DNA from 4 places in the Pseudomonas sp. 3A(2025) genome. Region 2 is predicted to be linked to each of the others. Evidence: predicted binding sites of a transcription regulator. Region 2 holds the regulator's gene; each other region holds the start of a gene.
What was found. The regulator FliA, encoded in region 2, starts transcription of late flagellar genes. The targets are predictions, from matches to a motif close to CTAAAGTTTNNNNNNNNNNNGCCGNTAA.

Region 1 (5,938 bases), on a different contig from region 2:
GCTGCGCCTCATAGCGTCTTGTCAGTGCTAAACACAATGCCGGCCTTGCTCCTGTCAGGGTGCCTGGCCGGTCAATAAAGAGGCATAGTGTTTGAGCTGGCCGTGCACTCCCTGAGCGCTGTATGCGCATTCGGTTATTTTAGAATCAGCGCGTGCCGTTGGACTCTACGACCACGTGCAAGAAGGGCGATGTACCGATGATTTCCTCGGCACGCCAGACCTGGTAATACAGCTCCAGCGGGCCGTATTGCTGGAAGTCTATAAGGGGATAACAAATACACGGCACCCAGATGATGTTATGGGCGATCGATTCATGGTGCAGGGTGTTCGAACAGGTATGTTTGCCCCAGTGCAAGACGATGACGTCTTCTTTACGCATCATGGGTGAGCCCGGTATCAGCACGCTGACACCGGCTTTTACCTGGTCGCGGGTGATCAATTCAGGGTTGGCATTACCCAGTTTTATGGGCTTGAGGCTGATAGAGATCTCCACCTGATTCAGTAGCGAACGAGTACCGTCCACGTACCGTTGAAGGTAAAGGTCTACCGGTGGCGATTCGATGATGATGGGCGAGTCATCATCAAACTGTCTATTTTCTTGCAAGTCTTTTGGCATGTCATCGGGTGTGATTTCTTTCATGGTGCTCTGAAGTAGTTAAGGGTTGGGAGAAGGAGGCTTATTAAGAGCATTTACGGGTAAATGAATCAAGTCGTGCCTGGAGATGCGTATTCTTCGTTTTAAGGTGATTAGGTGTTTCTGGATATTTCTAGGAATGTTGCTTGGTGAAAGTTGTTGTGCGCCCGAAGTGCCCGGTTTAAAGCCTGTGTGTTAGTCTCTTTAAAGATAATGTTTGATGGGTAAAGGCAATGGGCCTGTAGTCCGTGTCTGACAGACCTGCTTATTTTTAGGTAGGAAGATTCGTACTCCTTGTTTTTTGTAAAGTTTTAGGACGTTTCATTCAAGATTTTCATCTATGTCCTGCATCCAAAAGGATGCAAGCCATAGAGGGGGATGTTCAGGTGGGTGTAGGAAAAGTCTCAGGCCGACATTGTCAGGGTCACGGGCCAGGCGAGAGGCGACTGATTGCCAGCCCGATCAGTCACCTGATAGCTGAATTCGATCTGGGTATTGTCGAGCAATTGCAGAAAATCCCGGCTGAAGCCGATCTGCATTGGGCGTGTCCCCAGGTCATCACTGCTGACACGGTGTGTCGGACCTTGAATGCCATTGCACAAGGTCTGTAGCGTGTCACCTATAGCCATGTCGGCATAACCTGGGATATGAGCGGTCAGTATGTCGCCGACATTGATCTGCGAGAAAATCAGAGGAGCCAGCAGAGCTGCCCCTGGCGAGGTTCGGTCAATTCGGATGGTGGTTTCCGGCGAGATATCGGGTATGCCTCCAGGGTACCCAATAGCGAAGTAAGCAACTTTGTATACGCCATTGACTTGAAGTAGCTCCAAGGGGATTTTCAGCGTAAGCATACCTTCAGGCACAGGGTCAGGAAATTCAATACGACTGCCAACGGGTAAGCCATTGAGTGCCAGCTGGTAAGCGTCTCGTGGTTCCAGGCCAGGCCATACAGGAAACTGCATCACGACATCTTGTGTCAGGTCGGAAAGCTTGATGAGACCATCGGCCTCTGCCACGGAAATTACAGGGGCTTGGAGGTTGGATCTAGTAGTGGTTTTCATATGTTCTCCTTGCGCAACGCCAACCCGATATGAGCTTGGCTGCGAGGCAAGATTGGTTTAGGGGGTAATCAGGTAGGCATCATTTTTATACTCGCCTGACTCCCAACTAATCGTCCCGCTGCCTCTCTGTCAATCCTTCTATGTGACGCCAAACTAACTTCAAGAATATTTAGGAAATGTCCTGCAAGCCCTCGGTGTGTTTTTTATAATCCTGTAGGACTCACTCAAACTTCCACCCCGCCCCTAAATCCTGGGCAATAAAAAACCCCGTCAGACCTGCGCCTGACGGGGCTTCCAATACCCATAAAAACTACCGGTTAAAACGCTCTACCAACGAATACTGCGAATGAGCCGTATGGGTCAGTTCGGAACTGAGCACCGCCGAGCGCTGGGCGCCGTCGGACGTCTGATCGGCGAGGTCGGCAATATTGGAGATATTGCGGCTGATCTCATCGGCCACCGAGCTTTGTTGTTCAGTGGCAGCGGCGATCTGGGTGGCCATGTCGGTGATGTTGGCCACCGCTTCGCTGATGCCGACCAGGGCCTGATCGGCTTCCAGTACGCGGGCCACGCCTTCTTCGGCCTGGCGATGGCCGGCGTTCATGGTTTGTACGGCGTTGTTGGCGGTTTGTTGCAGTTTGGCGATCAGGCCATGAATCTGCCCGGTGGATTCGGTGGTGCGTTGTGCCAGTTGGCGCACTTCGTCGGCCACCACGGCAAAGCCGCGGCCCATTTCGCCGGCGCGGGCGGCTTCGATCGCGGCGTTGAGGGCCAGCAGGTTAGTCTGGTCGGCGATGCCTTTGATCACGTCGACGACGCCGCCGATTTCGTCGCTGTCGCGGGCCAGTTGGGTCACGGTCAGGCCGGTTTCGCCGACGGCGGTCGACAGGCGCTGAATGGCTTCGCGGGTTTCGCCGGCAATGTCGCGACCGCGACGGGTCAGTTCATTGGCCTGTTGCGTAGCGTCGGCTGCGCTTTGTACGTGGCTGGCCACTTGTTGGGTAGTGGCCGCCATTTCATTGATGGCAGCGGCCACCTGTTCGGTTTCGACGCGCTGGCGCTCAAGGCCTGCAGAGCTTTCGTTAGCCAGGGCATTGGACTGCTCGGCTTGCAGGTTCAAGTGCTCGGCAGTGTCCTGCAGGCGAGTCAGGCAGGTTTTCAGACGTGCATCCTGGCTGAGGATCGACATTTCCAGGCGCGCTTGCGGGCCGCGGCTGTCGGTATACATCTGTGCGATCAGCGGATCGGAGGTGGTCTGTTCGGCCAGGCGCAGCAGGCGCTTGATGCCGCGTTGCTGCCAGCTCAGGCCAAGCAGGCCCAGCGGCACCGACAGGGCGGCGGCGAGAATGAAGCCCCACCAGGAGTTGAGCCAGACGCCGATCAAAAAGCCGATCTGGCTGATCAGGATGAATGGCACCCAGTCTTGCAGCACCGGCAGCCACTTGTCGCGGCTCGGCACGGCAGATTTGCCACCATTGAGGCGTGCATACAGGGCCTGGGCGCGGCGGATTTGCTCGGCGGTGGGTTTGACGCGTACCGACTCGTAGCCGATGACCTTGCCGTTTTCCAGAATCGGCGTCACATAGGCGTTGACCCAGTAATGGTCGCCATTCTTGCAACGGTTCTTGACGATCCCCATCCATGGCTGGCCGGTTTTCAGGGTGGCCCACATGTGTTCGAACACCGCAGGCGGGACATCGGGGTGACGGACCAGGTTGTGCGAAGACTTGAGCAGTTCCAGTTGGCTAAAGCCGCTGATCTGTTGAAAGGCTTCGTTGCAGTAGGTGATTACGCCTTTGGTATCGGTTGTGGAAATCAACCGTTGTTGTGCTGCAAATGTCCGCTCACGCTGAGTGATAGGCTGATTATTACGCATGGGTATTCGATCCTTCGATCCAATAAGGCTTTGGCGAGTTATCGGCACGAGGTGCAGTAAATTGAGGTGTCGATCACGTAAATGAACATAAGCGTTGCCGGTGATCAATACTCAGCGTGCCAGCATGGGGTAGGCGAAGAGGATGAAATGCACCAGGTTCAGACTGAAGTGCACGCTGACCGCCGCCCACAATCCGCCATGACGCCAGGCAATGCCATAGCCGACACCGGCCAGGCTGGCCAGCAGCACCCAGGTCCAACCGCCGCCAATATGAGCCAGCCCGAACAGCAGGGCGGCAATGGTAACTGGCAGTATGCCTCTAGCCGACCATCGATGACAGTAATGTTGCAGCGCACCTTGCAAAGCGCCTTGTAGATAACCCCGAAAAAACAGCTCTTCAGTCAGGCTCACCAGCAGCAGGTTGTTGAGCAGCCACCACACGCTGTAAGGCGGCCACTTGGGTGCCCAGGTCGTAACGCCCAGTGCCCAGGCCAGTGCCAGGCACAGGCTGGTGACCAGTAGTGTTGCCGCTGCGCCGACCTTGAGTGCGCGAACCGGGTCGACGCTTGGCAAGAGCCATGGGCAGGCCAGCAGGATCCATAGCCCGATCAAGGGCTTGTCCAGATTCCAGTAGGTGATGAAGGGCGTTGACTCAGGGCTTGAGCGCGTCAGCGCCATGAGCGGCGCATTATTGAAGCCCGGTAGCGCGTGCAGCGCCAGGGCCAGGCCGGTGACGATGAACAGGCCGTGGCCCAGCCAGCGTATGGCTGCCGGTCGGGCCGGGTGCACGGCGAAGGCTGCAATCAGCAGCAGCCCGATCGCACCCAGCGCGGCAGGCTCAAGCTGACCGTGATACAGCGCAATGCCATAGCCCAGGCTGAGCATGGCCAAAGCTGTCCAGCGTGTTGCGGTCATGAGAATCACCTGAATGCAAAGCAGGCGATTCTAGCGGGACAGGGGAGATACAGGAAAAGGCCCGTCACCGGTTTGCACCCGTGACGGACCCGCTCCTCAGGCCGCGATCAACTGGCGCAGCACGTAGTGCAGAATGCCACCGGCCTTGAAGTATTCCACTTCATTGAGGGTGTCGATGCGGCACAGCAGCTCGATACTTTGCTGGCGGCCGTCTTCAAAGGTGATGTCCAGCGTCAGGCTCATGCCCGGATGCAGTTCTGCCTGGCTCAGGCCACTGATGGCCAGGGTTTCCTTGCCGGTCAGGCCCAGGCTCTTGCGGGTGTGCGGTGTCTTGAACTGCAAGGGCAGCACGCCCATGCCCACCAGATTGGAACGGTGAATGCGCTCGAAGCTTTCGGCGATCACCGCCTTGATCCCCAGCAGGTTGGTGCCTTTGGCCGCCCAGTCGCGGCTGGAGCCGGTGCCGTACTCTTGACCGGCCACGATCACCAGCGGCGTGCCTTCTTGCTGATAGCGCATCGACGCATCGTAGATCGGCAGTTTTTCGTCTGTGGGCACGTGCAGGGTGTAGCCGCCTTCTTCGCCGCCGAGCATTTCGTTGCGAATACGAATATTGGCGAAGGTGCCGCGCATCATCACTTCGTGGTTGCCGCGTCGCGAGCCGTAAGAGTTGAAGTCCTTGGGCTCGACGCCTTGTTCGCGCAGATAACGGCCTGCCGGGCTGTCGGTCTTGATGTTACCGGCCGGGGAGATATGGTCGGTGGTCACCGAATCGCCAAGCAGGGCCAGAATCCGTGCTTCGTGGATGTCCTCGATGACCGGCAAGGGACCGGCGATGTTTTCGAAGAATGGCGGGTGCTGGATGTAGGTCGAGTCGTCCTGCCAGACATAGGTCGCGGCCTGCGGCACTTCGATGGCCTGCCACTGCGCATCCCCTTCGAACACGTGAGCGTATTCCTTGTGGAACATGGCGGTGTCGACCTTGAGTACCGCGTCGGCGATTTCCTTCTGGCTGGGCCAGATATCGCGCAGGTACACCGGCTGCCCGTCGCTGCCTTCGCCCAGTGGCTCGCGGCTGATGTCGATGCGCACGTTACCGGCCAGGGCGTAAGCCACCACCAGCGGCGGCGAGGCCAGCCAGTTGGTTTTGACCAGTGGATGCACCCGGCCTTCGAAGTTGCGGTTGCCGGACAACACCGAGGCGACGGTCAGGTCCGAGTGCTGAATAGCCTTTTCGATCGGCTCCAGCAGCGGGCCGGAGTTGCCGATGCAGGTGGTGCAGCCATAACCCACCAGGTCGAAACCCAGCTTGTCGAGGTACGGCGTCAGCCCGGCCGCTTCGTAATAGTCGGTGACCACCTTGGAGCCGGGGGCCAGCGAGCTTTTCACCCACGGCTGGCGCTTCAGGCCTTTTTCGACGGCTTTCTTGGCCAGCAGCCCGGCGGCCATCAT
Region 2 (5,938 bases):
CCCTCTTGCTCGGCAGACAGAACCACCTTGCCGCCGCGAGGCTTGCCGGAGGCTTCACGCTCTTCGGGGGTTTCCACACCGTGGTCCACCGCGTTACGCACCAAGTGGACCAGCGGGTCGGCCAGCGCCTCGACGAGGTTCTTGTCGAGGTCGGTTTCTTCGCCGACCAGCTCCAGGTTGATTTCTTTCTTGAGCTGCCGCGCCAGGTCGCGAACCAGTCGCGGGAAGCGACCGAAGACCTTCTTGATCGGCTGCATGCGCGTCTTCATGACCGCGGTTTGCAGGTCGGCCGTCACCACATCGAGGTTGGACACCGCCTTGGACATGGCTTCGTTGCCGCTGTTGAGCCCCAGGCGCACCAGACGGTTACGCACCAGTACCAGCTCGCCGACCATGTTCATGATCTCGTCCAGGCGCGCAGTATCGACGCGCACCGTGGTTTCGGACTCGACCGCAGCCGGTTTTTCCGCAGCGGCAGGGGCCGCACGGGCGGGCGCGGGAGCCGGTGCCGCAGAACGTGCGGCAGGCGCAGCAGCAGGCTTGGCAACCGGTGCCGCAGCCGCCGCCGGAGCAGCAGCTTTGGCCACTGGCGCAGGCGCTGCAGACACGGCCGCAGCCACTGCATCCGGCTCGAACTTGCCCTTGCCATGCAACTGGTCGAGCAGGTTTTCGAATTCGTGTTCGGTGATTTCGTCCGAAGCCGGCTTGGTTTCGGGCTTTGTTTCAGCCTTGGCAATCGCGACAGCCGGGGCGCTGGCAGCCACGGGCGTAGCCTTGTCAGCGTCGAACGAGCCTTTGCCGTGCAACTGGTCGAGCAGCGCTTCGAACTCGTCGTCGGTGATTTCGTCGCTTGCCGGTACAGGCGCCGAGACGGGCGCAGGCGCAGCACTGGCCGTCGATGCAGAAGCCACACTGGCGTCGAACGAACCCTTGCCATGCAACTGATCGAGCAGTGCTTCAAATTCGTGATCGGTGATTTCATCGCTGGCCGGCACAGGCACTTGCGGCGCAGGTGCCGGCGCTGACGCAGCCACCGCATCGGACTTGGCACCATGCAGCGAATCGAGCAGGCGCTCGAACTCGTCGTCAGTGATTTCATCGTCTGGCGCCGGTGCTTCAGGCTCTGCAACGGCGGCCACGGGCGCAGCAGCCACAGGTTCCGGCGCAGCAGGCGCCTCGTCGGCAGCCTGCGGGTCGGCCAGACGTGCCAGTGCCGCCAGCAATTCGGGGGTGGCAGGCGTAACGTCGCTACGCTCGCGCACCTGGCCGAACATGCTGTTGACGGTGTCCAGTGCCTCGAGGACCACGTCCATCAATTCAGAGTCTACGCGCCGCTCACCCTTGCGCAGGATGTCGAACACGTTCTCGGCAATGTGGCAGCACTCCACCAGCTCATGCAGCTGGAGGAAGCCGGCGCCCCCTTTAACAGTGTGAAAACCGCGAAAAATTGCGTTGAGCAAGTCTGCGTCATCGGGTCGACTTTCAAGCTCGACCAGCTGTTCGGACAATTGCTCGAGAATCTCGCCGGCCTCTACCAGAAAATCCTGAAGGATCTCTTCATCGGCGCCGAAGCTCATGGGGGTGCTCCCTAAAATTAACCGTCAAGACCTAGAAGCCGAGGCTCGATAACAAGTCGTCCACATCATCCTGACCGGAAACGACATCTTCCCGTTTATCGGCATGAATTTGCGGACCTTCACCTTGGGCGAGATTTTTTTTCGGATTATTTTCCGCCAACAGTGCTTCACGATCATGTTCGATGCCGGCAAAGCGATCGACATGGCTGGCCATCAACACCAGCTTGAGCAAATTGCTCTCAACCTCCGTGACCAGTTGCGTGACACGCTTGATCACTTGACCGGTCAGGTCCTGGTAGTCCTGAGCAAGCAGAATATCGTTGAGGTTGGTCGCCACGCTGTGGCTTTCCTTTTCGGTTCGAGAAAGAAAGCTCTCAACGCGCTTGGCCAGCTCGCGAAACTCTGCGGCACCGATCTCGCGGCGCATCAGACGCCCCCAATCGGCACTCAAGGTCTTGGCATCGTCGCTGAGGCTGTTCATCAACGGCGTGCTTTGCTCCACCAGGTCCATGGTGCGGTTGGCCGCACCTTCGGTCAGGCGCACAACATACGACAAGCGCTCGGTGGCGTCCGTGATCTGCGACACCTCTTCGGCTTGCGGCATATGCGGATCGATCTGGAAGTTGACGATCGCACTGTGCAATTCGCGCGTCAGCTTGCCCACTTCCTGATACAGGCCGCGGTCGCGGGTCTGGTTGAGCTCATGGATCAATTGCACTGCATCGCCGAACTTGCCTTTTTCAAGGCTGGCGACGAGCTCATGCGCATGTCTCTTCAGGGTCGACTCGAAGTCACCCAGTGAATCGTTGTTGTCCATAGCGCCCTCGCGGCATGCATCAGCTATTGACGCGCTCGAAGATCTTTTCGATCTTTTCTTGCAGTACCTGGGCGGTGAAAGGCTTTACCACATAGCCATTAACACCGGCCTGGGCTGCCTCGATGATCTGCTCGCGCTTGGCCTCGGCGGTCACCATCAATACCGGGATGTTCTTCAGACGTTCGTCCTGGCGCACCTGACGCAACAGGTCGATGCCGGACATGCCGGGCATGTTCCAGTCGGTGACCAGAAAATCGAAACCGCCGCTTTGCAGCATCGGCAGCGCGGTCAGGCCATCATCGGCTTCCGAGGTGTTGGTGAACCCCAGATCACGCAACAGGTTTTTTATGATCCGCCGCATCGTTGAGAAATCATCAACGATGAGGATTTTCATGTTCTTGTCCAATTCGACCTCCAAGCAGTCCTGAACGAGCCCGGCTCCCGGACCCGCTGTTCACTCAATACTGGCACAGCACATTACTGACCGTTTGCAGCCTTCACATACCGGGCACATGGACACGGCCAAAGCGCCTGAAACAGCTCCCCCAAGGGTTTGCTGACAGGCTCCTGCCTTGTCTGGGTACTCGACACATGACGCCTTGCACAGCCGGTCAGCGCGCGCGCCACTCCCCCAAACGCCCTCGCAAACGCGCGGCGCACTGGCTGTGTAACTGGCTAACCCGTGATTCGCTGACCCCCAGGACCTCACCGATCTCCTTGAGGTTCAGCTCTTCGTCATAATACAGCGCCAACACCAGACGCTCACGCTCCGGCAGATTGGCGATGGCATCGGCCAGCGCGGCCTGGAAGCGCTCGTCTTCAAGGTCCCGCGACGGCTCCAGCGAAGCGCTGGCGCCATCCTCGTGCAACCCGTCATGCTCGCCGTCCTGCAAAAGGTCGTCGAAGCTGAACAGGCGGCTGCCCAAGGTGTCGTTCAAGATAGCGTAATAATCATCCAGACTTAACTGGAGTTCGGCAGCAATCTCATGATCTTTAGCGTCGCGGCCGGTTTTTGCTTCGATGCTGCGGATCGCGTCACTGACCATACGGGTATTTCGGTGCACCGAACGCGGCGCCCAGTCACCTTTGCGCACCTCGTCGAGCATCGCGCCGCGAATGCGAATACCGGCATAAGTCTCGAAACTGGCGCCTTTGCTCGAATCGTATTTGGTCGACACTTCCAGCAGGCCGATCATACCGGCCTGGATCAGATCTTCCACCTGCACACTGGCGGGCAACCGTGCCAGCAGGTGATAGGCAATACGCTTGACCAACGGCGCATAGCGCTCGATCAGTTCGTACTGCGAATTCCTGGAAGCCTTGCTGTACATCTGATAACCGCTGGCTGTCATTGAACAGGTCCCGCTGCGCTGGTCTGGTGAACAAGCCGTTCGACGAAGAACTCAAGGTGCCCGCGCGGGTTGGCCGGCAGAGGCCAGGTATCGACCTTCTGGGCAATGGCCTTGAACGCCAGAGCGCACTTGGAACGCGGGAATGCTTCGTAGACGGCGCGCTGTTTCTGCACGGCCTTGCGTACGCACTCATCATAGGGAACGGCGCCGACGTACTGCAGAGCCACATCAAGGAAACGGTCGGTAACCTTGGTCAGTTTGGCAAACAGGTTGCGTCCTTCCTGGGGGCTTTGGGCCATATTGGCCAAAACCCGAAAGCGGTTCATGCCGTAATCGCGATTGAGCAGTTTGATCAGGGCATAGGCATCGGTGATCGAGGTCGGTTCGTCGCACACCACCAGCAGCACTTCCTGCGCTGCGCGCACGAAACTGACCACCGATTCGCCAATGCCGGCCGCGGTGTCGATGACCAGTACATCGAGGTTGTCGCCAATCTCGCTGAACGCCTGGATCAGGCCGGCATGCTGGGCAGGCGCCAGATGCACCATGCTCTGGGTACCGGAGGCGGCCGGCACGATGCGCACACCGCCAGGACCCTGCAACAGCACATCGCGCAGCTCGCAGCGGCCTTCGATGACATCGGCCAGGGTGTGCTTGGGAGTCAGGCCCAGCAGGACATCGACATTGGCCAGGCCAAGGTCGGCATCGAGCAGCATGACGCGTCGCCCAAGCTCGGCCAGCGCCAGTGAGAGATTCACTGACACGTTGGTCTTGCCGACGCCACCTTTGCCGCCGGTCACGGCGATAACCTGTACGGGATGCATGCTGCCCATGTTATTTCATTACCTTGTCATGCGTAGACCGAAACCACATTACGGACTGCACGTTCGCGGACGAACAATGCCTGGCAGACCAGAGATGCAGGGACTTTCCAATCGTTTCCATCAATTACCCCACCTGCTTGCCAGGGGTGTGATACAGGTCGGCGAACATATCGGCCATGGCCTCTTCGCTCGGCTCATCCTGCATCTGCACACTGACTGCCCGGCTCACCAACTGGTGACGACGCGGCAAATGCAGATCATCAGGAATACGTGGCCCATCGGTCAGATAGGCCACGGGCAATTCGTGACTGATTGCAAGACTCAGCACTTCGCCAAGGCTTGCGGTTTCATCCAGCTTGGTCAGGATGCAGCCGGCCAGGCCACAGCGCTTGTAGCTGTGATAGGCCGCCGTCAGCACCTGCTTCTGGCTGGTAGTGCCCAGCACCAGGTAGTTACGTGAACGAATCCCGCGCCCGGCCAGGCTTTCCAGTTGCAGGCGCAGCGCCGGGTCGCTGGCTTGCAGGCCGGCGGTGTCGATCAGCACGACGCGCTTGCGAATCAACGGTTCCAGTGCCTGGGCCAGCGACTGGCCCGGGTCGACGTGGGTGACCGGTACATTGAGAATCCGCCCCAGGGTCTTGAGCTGTTCCTGGGCGCCAATGCGAAAACTGTCCATGCTCACCAGTGCGATGTTCTGCGCGCCGTACTTGAGCACATAACGCGCCGCCAGCTTGGCCAGGGTGGTGGTCTTGCCCATGCCGGCAGGGCCGACCATGGCAATGACACCGCCCTCTTCCAGCGGCTCGATTTCCGGCACGCTGATCATCCGCGCCAGGTACGCCAGCAGCATGCGCCAGGCCTGCTTGGGGTCTTCGATGTCCGGGATCATGCCCAGCAGGTCGCGCGACAGCGGACCCGACAGGCCGATACGCTGCAAGCGGCGCCACAGGTTGGCCTGCTGCGGGCGACTGCCCTGCATCTGGTTCCAGGCCAGCGAGCCGAGCTGCACTTCGAGCAGCTCGCGCAGGCCGTTGAGTTCCGAGCACATCGATTCGAACACCCGCTGGCCGATTGCGGCTTCGCTGGCGGTCGACAATGGCGGTGGCGCAGCGGGCCGTGGCGGCTCTTCAAGCGTCGGTTCGATGTGCGTGTCGGCGGCGCTGAGCGGCAGGCCGGAGAACAGCTGAAGGTTGTTGTTCGCATCGGTGTCGGTGCGATTTTCAAGTTCGGCCTGGGCCGAGACGATACGCGACTGGGTCTTGCGCAGCTCGTCTTCAAGCTCCATGTTCGGCACGCGCGGCGCCAGGGCGGACAACTTGTAGTCCAGGGCAGCAGTCAGCTCGACGCCACCGGCAATGCGCCGGTTAC
Region 3 (5,938 bases), on a different contig from region 2:
CGCGGTTTCGATCAGCACCTCGCCATGATGCAGACGCACCTCGCGCAGGCTCGCGCTGTAATGCACGTCCACTGCGGTATGGGTATTGAGGTGCAGTTGGCCGCCATCGGCCAGTTGCACCTGACGCCGCTCGCCTTTGCCGGTGCGCAGCGTTGCCAGCCGCGCCGACAGCGGCTCGACGCTATTGAGGCCCCAGCCTGTGGCTCCGACCGCCAGCAGCAGGCCCAGCACTTTGGCCACCGAGCGGCGTCGGGCCCGAGCGCCGGCCAGGGTCGGTAGCGCCACGTCTTGCGGCAGCCCGCCCAACTGGCGTTGCAGTTTTTCCACACGCGCCCAGGCCTGCACATGGCGGGCGTCCTGCTCCAGCCAGGCCTGCCAACCGCTGCGGTCGGCCTGACCCGGCGCGGCGGCACTGAGCTGTACATACCAGGTGGCGGCGGCTTCAAGCACCTTGCGATCAAGCACCGCTCAGTCCTCCACCAGCAACAGGCACTCGGTCATGGCGCGGATCATGTGTTTTTTCACCGTCGTCACCGACACACCCAGCCGCTCGCCGATGGCGGCATAGCTCAGGCCTTCGAGTTGCACTGCCAGAAAAATCGACCGGGTGCGCTCGCCCAGCCCGTCGAGCATGGCGTCTACCGCTGTCAGCGTTTCGATGATCGACAGCCGCGTCTGCGGCGAAATATCCAGCGGTTCAGGGCGCAACATCAAGGCATCCAGATACGCCTGCTCTACCGCCCGGCGGCGAAACTTGTCGATCATCAACGCCCGCGCAATCGCACTCAGGTACGTGCGCGGCTCACGAATCGCCTCGACATTGCGCGCCGTCAGCACCCGCACGAACGTGTCCTGGGCAAGGTCCGCCGCATCGCTCGAATTCCCCAGCCGTGCGCGCAGCCAGTTATTCAGCCAGCCGTGGTGTTGCTGGTAGAGGTGATGCAGGGAAGAGGAGTCGAGTGCAGACATGGCAGCCGTGTATGTGAGAATGATTCTCTACATTGTTGGCGCAAATCCGCTTTCATGACAAGGGTTGGTTTTCAAGACATTTCCTACACCATCTCCAGCCGTTGCTTACGCAACGGTGCCGGCCAGGCGCGGTCGATGTCGGCGAGGTCTTGCGCACTGAGCACAATGTCGGCGGCGGCCGCATTCAGGCGGATGTGGTCCGGGTTCATGGCCTTGGGAATGGCAATCATATTGTCCTGGCGCAGTACCCAGGCCAGGCTGATCTGCGCGGGCGTGGCGTTATGGCGCCGGGCGACTTCCTGCAGGGCAGGGTGCCAGAGCAGATCGCCGCCCTGGCCGATAGGGCAGTAGGCCATTAACGGCAGGTGACGGTTGGCCGCCCAGGGAATCAGGTCGAATTCGATGCCGCGTTGCGACGGGTTGTACAGCACCTGATTGGTCACGCAGCGCGGATCGTCCAGTTCCAGCAAGTCCGAGACATCGAAGTTCGACACGCCCCAGGCGCCGATCTTGCCTTGCTCGCGCAAGCGCTCGAAGGCCTGCACGGTTTCGAACAACGGGTACTGGCCCCGCCAGTGCAGCAGGTACAGGTCGATGTAATCGGTGTGCATGCGCCGCAGGCTGGCTTCGCAGGCCTTGGGAATGCCCTGACTGCTGGCGTTGAACGGGTAAACCTTGCTGACGATGTACAGCTTGTCGCGCTGGCCGGCGATGGCCTGGCCGACGATTTCTTCCGCGCCGCCGTCGGCATACATCTCGGCGGTGTCGATCAGGGTCAGGCCTTGCTCGATGCCCAGGCACAGCGCGGCAATTTCATCCGAGCGCTGATGATTTTTTTCGCCCATGTGCCAGGTGCCCTGGCCCAGTGCCGGGACGGTCTTTCCTGCCAGTGTCAAAGTACGCATTGATTAAGCTCCAGCCCGCCAGACGATTGCCATTTGAGGGGTAATCGTCAATCTGGTTCCGGTCGATAGATCAAACCCGAAAGGGTTTGAGCCAGCCGTTGAGTTGTTCGCTCAAACGCGCCAGATTCAGGCTCGCGCTGCTCGACTGTTCGGCGGCCAATGCAGTGCCTTGCGACAGTTGTGCGGTCTGGGTGACGTTCTGGTTGATGTCGTCGACCACGTGCGATTGTTGCAAGGTGGCGCTGGCAATCGAGGCATTGAGGCCGTTGAGGTTGCGCAGCGCCTGGCTGATCGAGGTCAGACTCTGGCCAGCCAGATTGGCCTGCTCCAGCGTCAGGTCAGAGGCGCGACTGCTCTCGCCGATGACTTTTACGGCCGCATTGGAGTGATGCTGCAAGCGCTCGATCATGCCTTGAATCTGTGCCGTGGACTTCTGCGTGCGCTGGGCCAGCAGGCGCACTTCGTCGGCAACCACGGCAAAGCCGCGGCCCTGTTCACCGGCACGTGCCGCCTCGATGGCGGCATTGAGGGCCAGCAGGTTGGTCTGCTCGGCAATCGAGCTGATCACCTCCAGTACGCCGCCGATCTGCGTGCTCTCGGCCGACAGGGTGCGCATGACCTCGACGGCCTGATCGATGGTGGCGGACAACTGCTGGATCTGACGCAGGCTGCCGTCGATATTGACCAGACCCTGCTGTGCTTCGGACTCGGCACTGCGCATTTCGCTGGCCGCATGCTCGGCATTGCGTGCCACATCCTGCACGCCGTAGGTGACCTCATTGACCGCTGTGGCCACCAGCTCCATTTGTTGCGACTGCTGCTGGCTGCGTGCTTGTGCCTGCTCGGCGCTGCTGCCCATGTCTCTTGAGGCGTCACCCAACGCCACGGCCGACTGCTGCAACTGGCTGATCACATGGCGCAACTGGGCAATAAACGTATTGAAATGCTGGCTCAGCAGGGTGATTTCATCGCTGCCCTGGGTTTCCAGAGTGCGGGTCAGGTCGCTTTCGCCGCTAGCCACATTGGCCATAGCCTGCACCGCCGCCCGCAAAGGCACCACGATGCTGCGCACAATCACGATCACCAGCAACGCCATCAGCACGCTGATCGCCAGGCAGACCAGGGCGGCCTTGATGACTTGCCCCTGAAACTCGGCGGCAACGTCATCGACATACACGCCAGAGCCGATGATCCAGCCCCAAGGCGCGAACAACTGCACATAGGACGTCTTGCGCACCGGCTCGCTGGCGCCGGGCTTGGGCCAGCGGTAATCGATGATCCCGGAACCCTGACGCTTGGCCACCGCGACCATCTCGTTGAACAGCGCAAAGCCGTCCGGGTCCTTGATGCCCGACAGGTCCTGGCCTTCAAGCTTGGCGTTCATGGGGTGCATGATCATGACGGGGCGCAGATCGTTGATCCAGAAGTAGTCGTTCTGGTCGTAACGCAGCCCGCGAATCGCCGCCAGCGCCTGCTGTTGCGCAGCCTCGCGGGTGAGGGTGCCGGCGGTTTCCAGGCCGTGGTAATGATTGAGCAGGCCACTGGCGGTCTGCACCACATGCATGGTTTTTTGCGCTTTGGCCAGGTACAGATCGTCATGGATCTGTTTGAGCAGCGCGGCGGCGAGGATAAACAGCATCAGGACACAGACGACCAGAATCAACCACAACCGCCGACTGATGGAAAGATGGCGCATGCTCATGGCATCGACCTCGCTTGTTATTGTTATTTACGCTGTCGGCCCATCGTGACCAGAATTGAGCGTTTGGTCACGAAATTTTTCATGCCTTTTTGCTACTACCTTTGGCTAATGGTCAAAGGCTTACACGGCGTGGCGGCATTCAGCCATTTGCGGCATCAGGTCATGCTCGTAAGATGGGATCCAACAGCCGTAGCCAAGGAAGCGCCACGGTGATCATGGATGATCGACCATTGCCAGGATGGCTACCGACAGGGAGTTGGAATGGTCATGTGCAAAGAACCCGCCTCGGCGGGTTTTTGCATTTTTGGGTTTTGAATAAGCCTGAAAGGGTTGGGGCAGAGCTTTCCGATGGAAGGTGTAACCAGATGTGAAAAAACTGTGATTTGATAGGAATGCTTCTCAAAAGCGGCTATCAGTATTTCGCCTTTGAGAAGAGTCCGCGTTGCCAGGGAGGCGCTCATCACTCTTTCCCAGGTACATCGCTCCATGGCCTTCTCTTTCCCGTCCCGCCCGACCCTGCTTGCTCTGTGCTGTTCTGCCAGCCTCATGGCCCACGCCACCGATCAGGTTGTCGAACTGGGCGCTACCGACGTCAACGCCAGCGCCGTCAAAACCAATTCCAATACCCTGCCTGAAGCCTTTGCCGGTGGTCAGGTAGCCCGCGGCGGGCAAATGGGCGTGCTGGGCAATCAGGACAGCATGAACGTGCCGTTCAAGATGACCAGCTACACCTCGAAACTGATCGAAGACCAGCAGGCTGAAGACGTGGGCGATGTGCTGCTCAATGATCCGTCGGTGCGTCAGTCGTTCGGCTTTGGCAACCAGTCGCAGATATTTATCATTCGTGGGCTGCCGTTGGGCGGCGACGACATTTCCTACAACGGCCTGTATGGCGTGCTGCCACGGCAGATCTTGTCCACCGATGCCGTCGAGCGTGTTGAAGTGTTCAAGGGACCGAACGCTTTCATCAATGGCGTCAGCCCAACCGGCAGCGGCCTGGGCGGCAGCGTCAACCTGCAGCCCAAGCGTGCCGGCGACACGCCGACGCGCCGTTACACCCAGGACATCAGCACCGATGGCCGGATTGGCGAGCACCTGGATCTGGGTCAGCGGTTCGGGGAAGACAACCGCTTTGGCGCGCGGGTCAACCTCAGCCAGCGCGAAGGCGAGACTGCCATCGACGATCAGGATCAACGTACCAAGCTGTTCGTTGCCGGGCTGGACTATCGCGGCGAAGGTTTCCGCGCCTCCACGGATTTCGGCTACCAGAAGCAGCGCGTCAACCACCTGCGCAACAGCGTGCAACTCGGCACGGCCACGCAGGTGCCGACCGCACCCGATGCCAGTCATAACTATGGTCAGAACTGGACCTATACCGAGACCGAAGACACCTTCGGCATGATGCGTGGCGACTGGGACCTGAGCGAAAACTGGACTGCGTACCTAGCCGGCGGCGTCAAGCACACCCGTGAAACCGGCATTTACGGCACGCCGGCCCTGGTGGGCAACGGCGGCAGCGCGACCATCGGCGGCTCGGAAATTCCGCACAACGAAGACAACACTACCTTCAGCGCCGGCCTCAATGGCCGTCTGCAAACCGGCCCGATCAGCCATCAGATCGCAATCGGCGCCTCGACGATCTGGACCCAGCAAGAGAACGCCTATGTGTTCTATCGCTCGACCGCCGGCAACACCAGTATCTACAACAAGGTCAACCTGCCGATACCGACCTCGGTGTCGCTGACCGGCGGCGAGATGGGCGATCCAGGCGTGACCGGCAAGACCCGCAACCGCAGCCTGGCGATTTCCGACACCGTAGGCCTGTTCGACGACACGTTGCTGCTGACCTACGGCCTGCGCCGCCAGCAATTGCGCGTCGAGAACTACAGCTATGACGGCACCACGCTCAATGGTGTCGCCTATGGCAACAACGACGGCAGCCGCAACTCGATCTACGACCAGTCGATCACCACACCGGTGTACGGCATCGTCTACAAACCGCTTGGGACCGTTTCGCTGTACGCCAACCGCATCGAAGGCCTGGCCAAGGGCCCGGTTGCATCGGGCACAGTGACCAACCTCGGCCAGGCCTTCCCGCCGGGCCGCACCAAGCAACTGGAGGCCGGGATCAAGCTGGACCTGCAAAGCTTCGGCGCTGACCTGAGTGTGTTCCGTATCGAGAAACCCACCGATGGCTACGTCGATTCGGCGCAAGCGTTGTATGTGCGCGATGGCGAGCAGGTCAACAAGGGTATCGAGCTGAGTGTGTTCGGCGAACCGGTCGAAGGCCTGCGCCTGATGGCCGGTGGCACGCGCATGAGCTCCGAACTGAACGGTACGGCAGGTGGCATCAACGATGGCA
Region 4 (5,938 bases), on a different contig from region 2:
CAATCGATGCCGTTGCTCGGCTCGCAGATTCAGCTCAACTGGACTCCGCCGACACCGGGCCTGTACCTGCTGCGCCAGACGTTGCCGCTGTTCATCGCCGGCGTGCTGGCGCTGATCGGCGTGCTGACGGTCTTGCTGCGCCACGCCATTGCGTCGGCGCGCCAGCTCGATGCGCAGTTCGCCGAGATTCGTCATCTGTCGCAGCATGACTTTCTCACCGGCCTGCCCAACCGCTATCGGCTCGATCAGTTTCTGACCCAGCACCTGCAAGGCAACGACGTCCAGCCGCTGGCCGTGCTGAGCCTGGACCTGGACGGCTTCAAGCCGGTCAACGATACCCTCGGCCATGCGGCGGGTGACCGGGTATTGCAAGAGGTCGCCCAGCGGCTGCGCACGCTGACACCGGTCGGCGCCATGGTTGCCCGCTTCGGCGGCGACGAGTTCGTCATGGTCTGGCCGAACGCGCCAGCGCTGGCGGACGTCGAGCATTTTTGCGCGCAGATCATCGAAGCCCTGCACTGCCCTTTCGACCTGCACAGCCGTCAGGTGTGTCTCGGCACCAGCATCGGCACCGCACTGGCGCCACAGCATGCCGACAATGCGGTGGAATTGCTGCGCATGAGCGACGTGGCGCTGTATCAAGCCAAATCGGCGGGGCGTAATACCTGGCGGGTCTACAGCACCGCGATGGAAACCCATCGCGGGCTGTAGGGGCGGCTGGGCGGCGGTCCGCTTTAGTCGCAAACCGCAGCGTCACCGTTCCCGGCTGAAGCCGGTCCTACCGTGTCAGAGCCGGAACTTGCTGACCAGACCGTTGAACGATACCGCCAGGCGCGACAGTTCCTGGCTGGAAGCGCTGGTCTGGTGGGCGCCGGCGGCGGTCTGGGTCGACAGGTCCTGGATGTTGACCAGGTTACGGTCCACTTCGCGGGCGACGTGGGCCTGCTCTTCAGAGGCGGTGGCGATCAGCATGTTACGTTCGTTGATCTGCGCGATGCTTTGCGCGATACGCTCCAGCGACTGACCGGTGGCCTGGGCCAACGATTGAGTGTTGCTGGCCAGGCTGCGGCTGTTACCCATGGCGCGTACGGCCTGGTCGGCGCTGCTTTGCACCGAGCCGATCATGGCTTCGATTTCGCCGGTCGACGCCTGGGTGCGGGCGGCCAGGGCACGGACTTCGTCGGCAACCACGGCAAAACCACGGCCTTGCTCACCGGCACGGGCGGCTTCGATGGCAGCGTTGAGGGCCAGCAGGTTGGTCTGCTCGGCGATGCCGCGAATCACGTCCAGTACCTTGCCGATTTCACGCACTTGACCGGCCAGCTCTTCGACCTGGGTGGTGGAGCTGGAGATTTCGGCGCTTACGGTGTCGATGGCCTTGACCGCATCGCGGGCCTGATCGCGACCGCTGGCAGCTTCTGCGCTGGTGGCTTTGGAGGCATCGGAGGTCGAAATGGCGTTGCGCGCGACTTCTTCGACCGCTGCCGTCATTTCGTTAACGGCAGTGGCGGCCTGCTGGATTTCATCGTTCTGGCGGGTCAGGCCACGGCTGCTTTCTTCGGTGACGGCATTGAGTTCTTCGGCGGCACTGGCCAGTTGGTCGGCGGCGCTGGCGATTTGCTGAATGGTGGTCTTCAGACCGCTCTGCATATTGCCCAGAGCCGTCAGCAATTGACCGGCCTCGTCACGGCGAGTACTGACGATAGGTTGGGTCAGGTCGCCACCCGCCACGCGCTGGGCGCTGGTCACGGCGGCAGCAATCGGGCCACTGATAAGGCGGCTGATGAACATGCCCAGGCCAAAGGCGGCCAGGAAAGCCACGACGATGCCGATGTAAAGGTTGCGCTTGGCAACGGTCTCTTGCTCCTCGGCGTCTGCTGCCCCTTCACCAGCCTGGCGGTTGTTGGAGTCGACCATGATGGTCAACTCATCAGTAATCCGGGTAAATGCCTGCAGCACTTCGCCATCGACCAGCGCTCGTGCACCGTTCAGGTCGCCAGCGTTCACCAGGCTCAGGGCACGGTCAATCAGCGCTTGGTAGGCCGGCCATTCGACTTCCATCTTGTTGCCGGCGGCGCGCTCGTCGTCGGCCAGCGGGGTGGCGCGGTACTGGGCGAAGGACTTTTCAGCCGAAGCACGGTTTTCACGCATACGCGTCAGAATGCGCTCGCGGTCAGCCTGCGGAGAATCGGCTGCGGCGGCCGACAACAGGCGGTACAGGTCGCGGTTCTGTGCCACGGTGCTGGTTTTGGTCTCGTTAGTCTTGCTCACCGACACCAGATTGTTGGCAAATACCTGCTTGAGGCTGTCTGAAAGCTCACCGATGCCGCGGCTACCAATCAGGCCCACGACCAGCGTGATGACAGCGCACAGCGCAAAGGAGGTGAGAAGCTTGGTCGATAGCTTGGCATCGTAAAACCAGTTCATGCTGAGTTCCTTCGAAAACTGTCGTGGGTAAACGGGCGTGTTGAATGACACGCCATCCGATCTCTATCGGCAGCAAACAGCCGTATTGGAGTTTTTCGCTGTTAATTTATGAAAATTTCAATCCATTCAGATAGAAGGCGCTTACTTGTCGAGCAGAAGCCTCCTGCATTCATCTAGGAAATTTTCACACTGCTCAGGTTAATATCGCGGGTTTTCCATGCCCGAGACCGATTCCGGATGTCCGCCCCACGCAGCCTTTCAAGCTCTGCCCTGCCCACTGTGCTTGCCGGCCCGATCCTGCGCCGCCAGGAAAGCGGGCGCCTGGTGATCTGGCTCGCGGGGTCACGACGTATCGACCTGACCTTGCGCCTGAGTTTTACCGATGCACAGGGCCAGGCCAGCCAGACCGATTACCCGCTGGACGGCGAGCGCTGCCAGGTGGTTGCCATCGGCGAGCATGCCTTTGTGCACTTGATCGACCTGAGCCTGGACACGCCGCTGCCGTGCGATACGCAGATCGACTACGACCTGTTGACCGACGATGCGCAGCCATCGATGGCCGACTGGGCGCCGCACCTGCTGTACCCCGGCGCAAAATTGCCCAATTTTGTGATCCGCAGCCGTATCGATCACATGTTGCATGGCTCGTGTCGCAAGCCGCATCACGACTCACTGGACGGCCTGTTGTGCGCCGACCGGTTGCTGGCCGGCGACCTGAAACCAGAAGAGCGCCCCGCCTTGCTGATGATGAGCGGCGATCAGGTGTATGCCGACGACGTTGCGGGCCCGACGCTGCGTGCCATTCATGCGCTGATCGAGCGCCTGAAGCTGTTCGATGAAAAGCTTGAGGGCGCGACGGTCGATGACAGCACCAGCCTGTACGCGCATGAGGCCAGCTATTACGAGCGCGCCGAATTGCTGCCGGCACTCAAGAGCAACGAAACCCTGCGCGAGCGCTTTTTCGGCGGCACCCGCAAACCGATCTTCACCAGCAGTAACGCCGGTAATCATCTGGTGACCCTGGGCGAAGTCATGGCCATGTACTTGCTGGTCTGGTCGCCGGTGCCCTGGACGCTGATCGACCCGGACCTGCCGGAGCTGACGCCCGAAGAGCAGAAGTGGTACGCCGAGGAACAAGGCATCATCGATGCGTTTTGCGCGAACCTGGGCGATGTGGCGCGGGTCATGGCGCACCTGCAATGCCTGATGATCTTCGACGATCACGACGTGACCGACGACTGGAACCTGTCGGCCAGTTGGGAAGAAACCGCCTACGGCCATCCTTTTTCCCGACGCATCATCGGTAATGCGCTGATTGCTTATCTGCTGTGCCAGGGCTGGGGCAACAACCCCGACGCCTTCAGCGGCCCGTTGCAACAGCTTCAGGCCTTGGGCCGCCAGGCCGAGAACGATAACGGCCTGCTCGACAGCCAGCCGCTGGACGCCCTGATCAACGAATTGCTGCGTTTCCAGCAGTGGCACTATGTGATGCCGACCGAGCCTGCGCTGGTGGTCCTCGACACCCGCACCCGCCGCTGGCGCGCCGAGTTCAACCTGGGCCAGCCCTCGGGCCTGATGGACTGGGAGGCCTTGTGCGAGTTGCAACAGGAGCTGCTCGACCACGACAGCGCAATCATTGTCTCGCCGGCCCCGGTGTTCGGCGTCAAGCTGATCGAGGCGATCCAGCGAATCTTCAGCTGGTGCGGGTTTCCGCTGCTGGTGGACGCCGAGAACTGGATGGCGCATCGCGGCGCAGCGCCGGCGATTCTGAATATCTTTCGCCACTCGCGCACACCGGGCAATTACGTGATTCTGTCGGGGGATGTGCATTATTCGTTCGTTTACGAGGTGCTGATCCGCAACCGCAAGGGCGCCCCGCACATCTGGCAGATCACCAGCAGCGGCATCAAGAACGAGTTTCCAAGGCGCTTGCTGGAGACCTTTGATCGCTTGAATCGCTGGCTATACTCACCGCGTTCTCCCCTGAACTGGTTCACCAAGCGCCGCCTGATGAAGGTCATGCCGCGCGTACCGGAGCACGGCAAGGCCGGTGAGCGACTGTGGAACTCGGCCGGGATCGGCCAGGTGTATTTCGATGCCAAAGGCCGACCGACGCGCATTTATCAGCTCAATGCCGACGGCACGCCGCCGACCTGTTTCGTGGAGCTGGATAAAGACCGGGATGGTCTGGATCGCCAATGGTCCACTGCACCCGGGCAACCGCACCGCTGAACCTTATGGTTCATTGCCCGGTCGATAAATGCTGACTGGCCAGGTATTTCTGGCACTGTTTCTGGAGATCATCCCCGTGCTATCGCATCCACGTATTGCCAGGCTCAACGCCTGGGGCGCCCACGGTTTTACTGCGACGGGCGTGGTGCTGGCCTTTCTGGCTACCATCGCCCTGTTCGAAAACCAGCCCAAGGCCTGCCTGCTGTGGCTGGGCATCGCCCTGATTGTCGACGGCGTGGACGGCTCGCTGGCGCGCAAGGTCAACACCCATTCGGTGTTGCCGCACTTCGATGGCTCGACGCTGGACCTGGTCATCGATTACCTGACCTATGTGTTCATCCCGGCGCTGTTTATCTATCGCTATATCCCGCTGCCCGACTACACGCTGCTGCTGAGCATTTCGACCATTCTGGTGTCGTCGCTGTTCTGCTTCTGCAATCTGGAGATGAAGAGCAAGGACAACTATTTTCAGGGCTTCCCGGCCGCCTGGAACGTGGTTGCCCTGTGCATGTACATTCTGTCGCCGTCACCGTGGATGAGCTTTTTGACCATCGTCGCGCTGGCACTGCTGACCTTGACGCGCATGAAGTTTTTGCACCCGTTTCGGGTGCGTCGCTTCATGCCGATCAACATTGCGGTCACCACTGTGTGGCTGGTCAGCAGTGGCTGGCTGATCGTCAGCCACCCCCATGAAAGCCCGCTGGTGCTGGGCGTGTGGGGGTTGATGTCGGCGTATTTTCTGGGGATTTGTGTGTGGCGCACATCGCTGGAATGGCTGGGGCGGCTGAAGGGCTGAACCCTTCGCCGCCGGCGATGATTATTTCGCCTGCACCGTCACGTCATCTTGCTGCTTGCCGAAGTGATAGGTCGCCAGGCAGCACAGCAACAGGCCGGCCACGGCGAGCATGCCGCCAATGATCCCGACATTGGCCACGCCCAACTGGCTGCTGACCACGCTGCCAAGCAGCGCGCCGCCACCGATGCCGATGTTGAAGATGCCCGAGAACAGCGACATCGCCACGTCGGTGGCGTCGGGCGCCAGGGTCAGCACGCGCGACTGCTGGACCAGCCCGAAGCACATCATGGCAATGCCCCATATAACGCTCAACGTGCCGATGGCCGCCGCACTGCCGGACACCGGCAGCAGTAACATCAGGCACAGCGCCATGACGCTGATGGTGCCGATCAGCAAGCCATTGGGGTAGCGGCTGCTGAACAGGCTGAAGATGATCGAACCAACGATGCCGGCACCACCGAACAGCAACAGCAGCAAGGTGGT

Region 1: a site for FliA is predicted at 3,610-3,637, ahead of ACYP2A_RS21930 (methyl-accepting chemotaxis protein). Genes of this name have one in related genera too.
Region 3: a site for FliA is predicted at 3,609-3,636, ahead of ACYP2A_RS21675 (methyl-accepting chemotaxis protein). Genes of this name have one in related genera too.
Region 4: a site for FliA is predicted at 2,491-2,518, ahead of ACYP2A_RS31630 (methyl-accepting chemotaxis protein). Genes of this name have one in related genera too.

The regions. Positions count from the first base shown of each region.
Region 1 covers NZ_BAAILM010000062.1:64,143-70,080, forward strand. Annotated here, with positions in the region: gene ACYP2A_RS21920 (hypothetical protein) at 146-640, opposite strand; gene ACYP2A_RS21925 (hypothetical protein) at 1,039-1,695, opposite strand; gene ACYP2A_RS21930 (methyl-accepting chemotaxis protein) at 2,006-3,571, opposite strand; gene ACYP2A_RS21935 (CPBP family intramembrane glutamic endopeptidase) at 3,683-4,486, opposite strand; gene acnA (aconitate hydratase AcnA) at 4,583-5,938, opposite strand, start outside.
Region 2 covers NZ_BAAILM010000030.1:48,240-54,177, forward strand. Annotated here, with positions in the region: partial or broken gene ACYP2A_RS11070 (chemotaxis protein CheA) at 1-1,577, opposite strand, end outside; gene ACYP2A_RS11075 (protein phosphatase CheZ) at 1,609-2,394, opposite strand; gene ACYP2A_RS11080 (chemotaxis response regulator CheY) at 2,414-2,788, opposite strand; gene fliA (RNA polymerase sigma factor FliA) at 3,006-3,746, opposite strand; gene fleN (flagellar synthesis regulator FleN) at 3,743-4,579, opposite strand; gene flhF (flagellar biosynthesis protein FlhF) at 4,695-5,938, opposite strand, start outside.
Region 3 covers NZ_BAAILM010000062.1:4,016-9,953, forward strand. Annotated here, with positions in the region: gene ACYP2A_RS21660 (FecR domain-containing protein) at 1-465, opposite strand, end outside; gene ACYP2A_RS21665 (sigma-70 family RNA polymerase sigma factor) at 469-969, opposite strand; gene ACYP2A_RS21670 (aldo/keto reductase) at 1,053-1,874, opposite strand; gene ACYP2A_RS21675 (methyl-accepting chemotaxis protein) at 1,945-3,576, opposite strand; gene ACYP2A_RS21680 (TonB-dependent receptor) at 4,063-5,938, shown strand, end outside.
Region 4 covers NZ_BAAILM010000116.1:11,048-16,985, forward strand. Annotated here, with positions in the region: gene ACYP2A_RS31625 (diguanylate cyclase domain-containing protein) at 1-711, shown strand, start outside; gene ACYP2A_RS31630 (methyl-accepting chemotaxis protein) at 787-2,427, opposite strand; gene ACYP2A_RS31635 (alkaline phosphatase D family protein) at 2,665-4,659, shown strand; gene pcsA (phosphatidylcholine synthase) at 4,688-5,455, shown strand; gene ACYP2A_RS31645 (sugar transporter) at 5,477-5,938, opposite strand, start outside.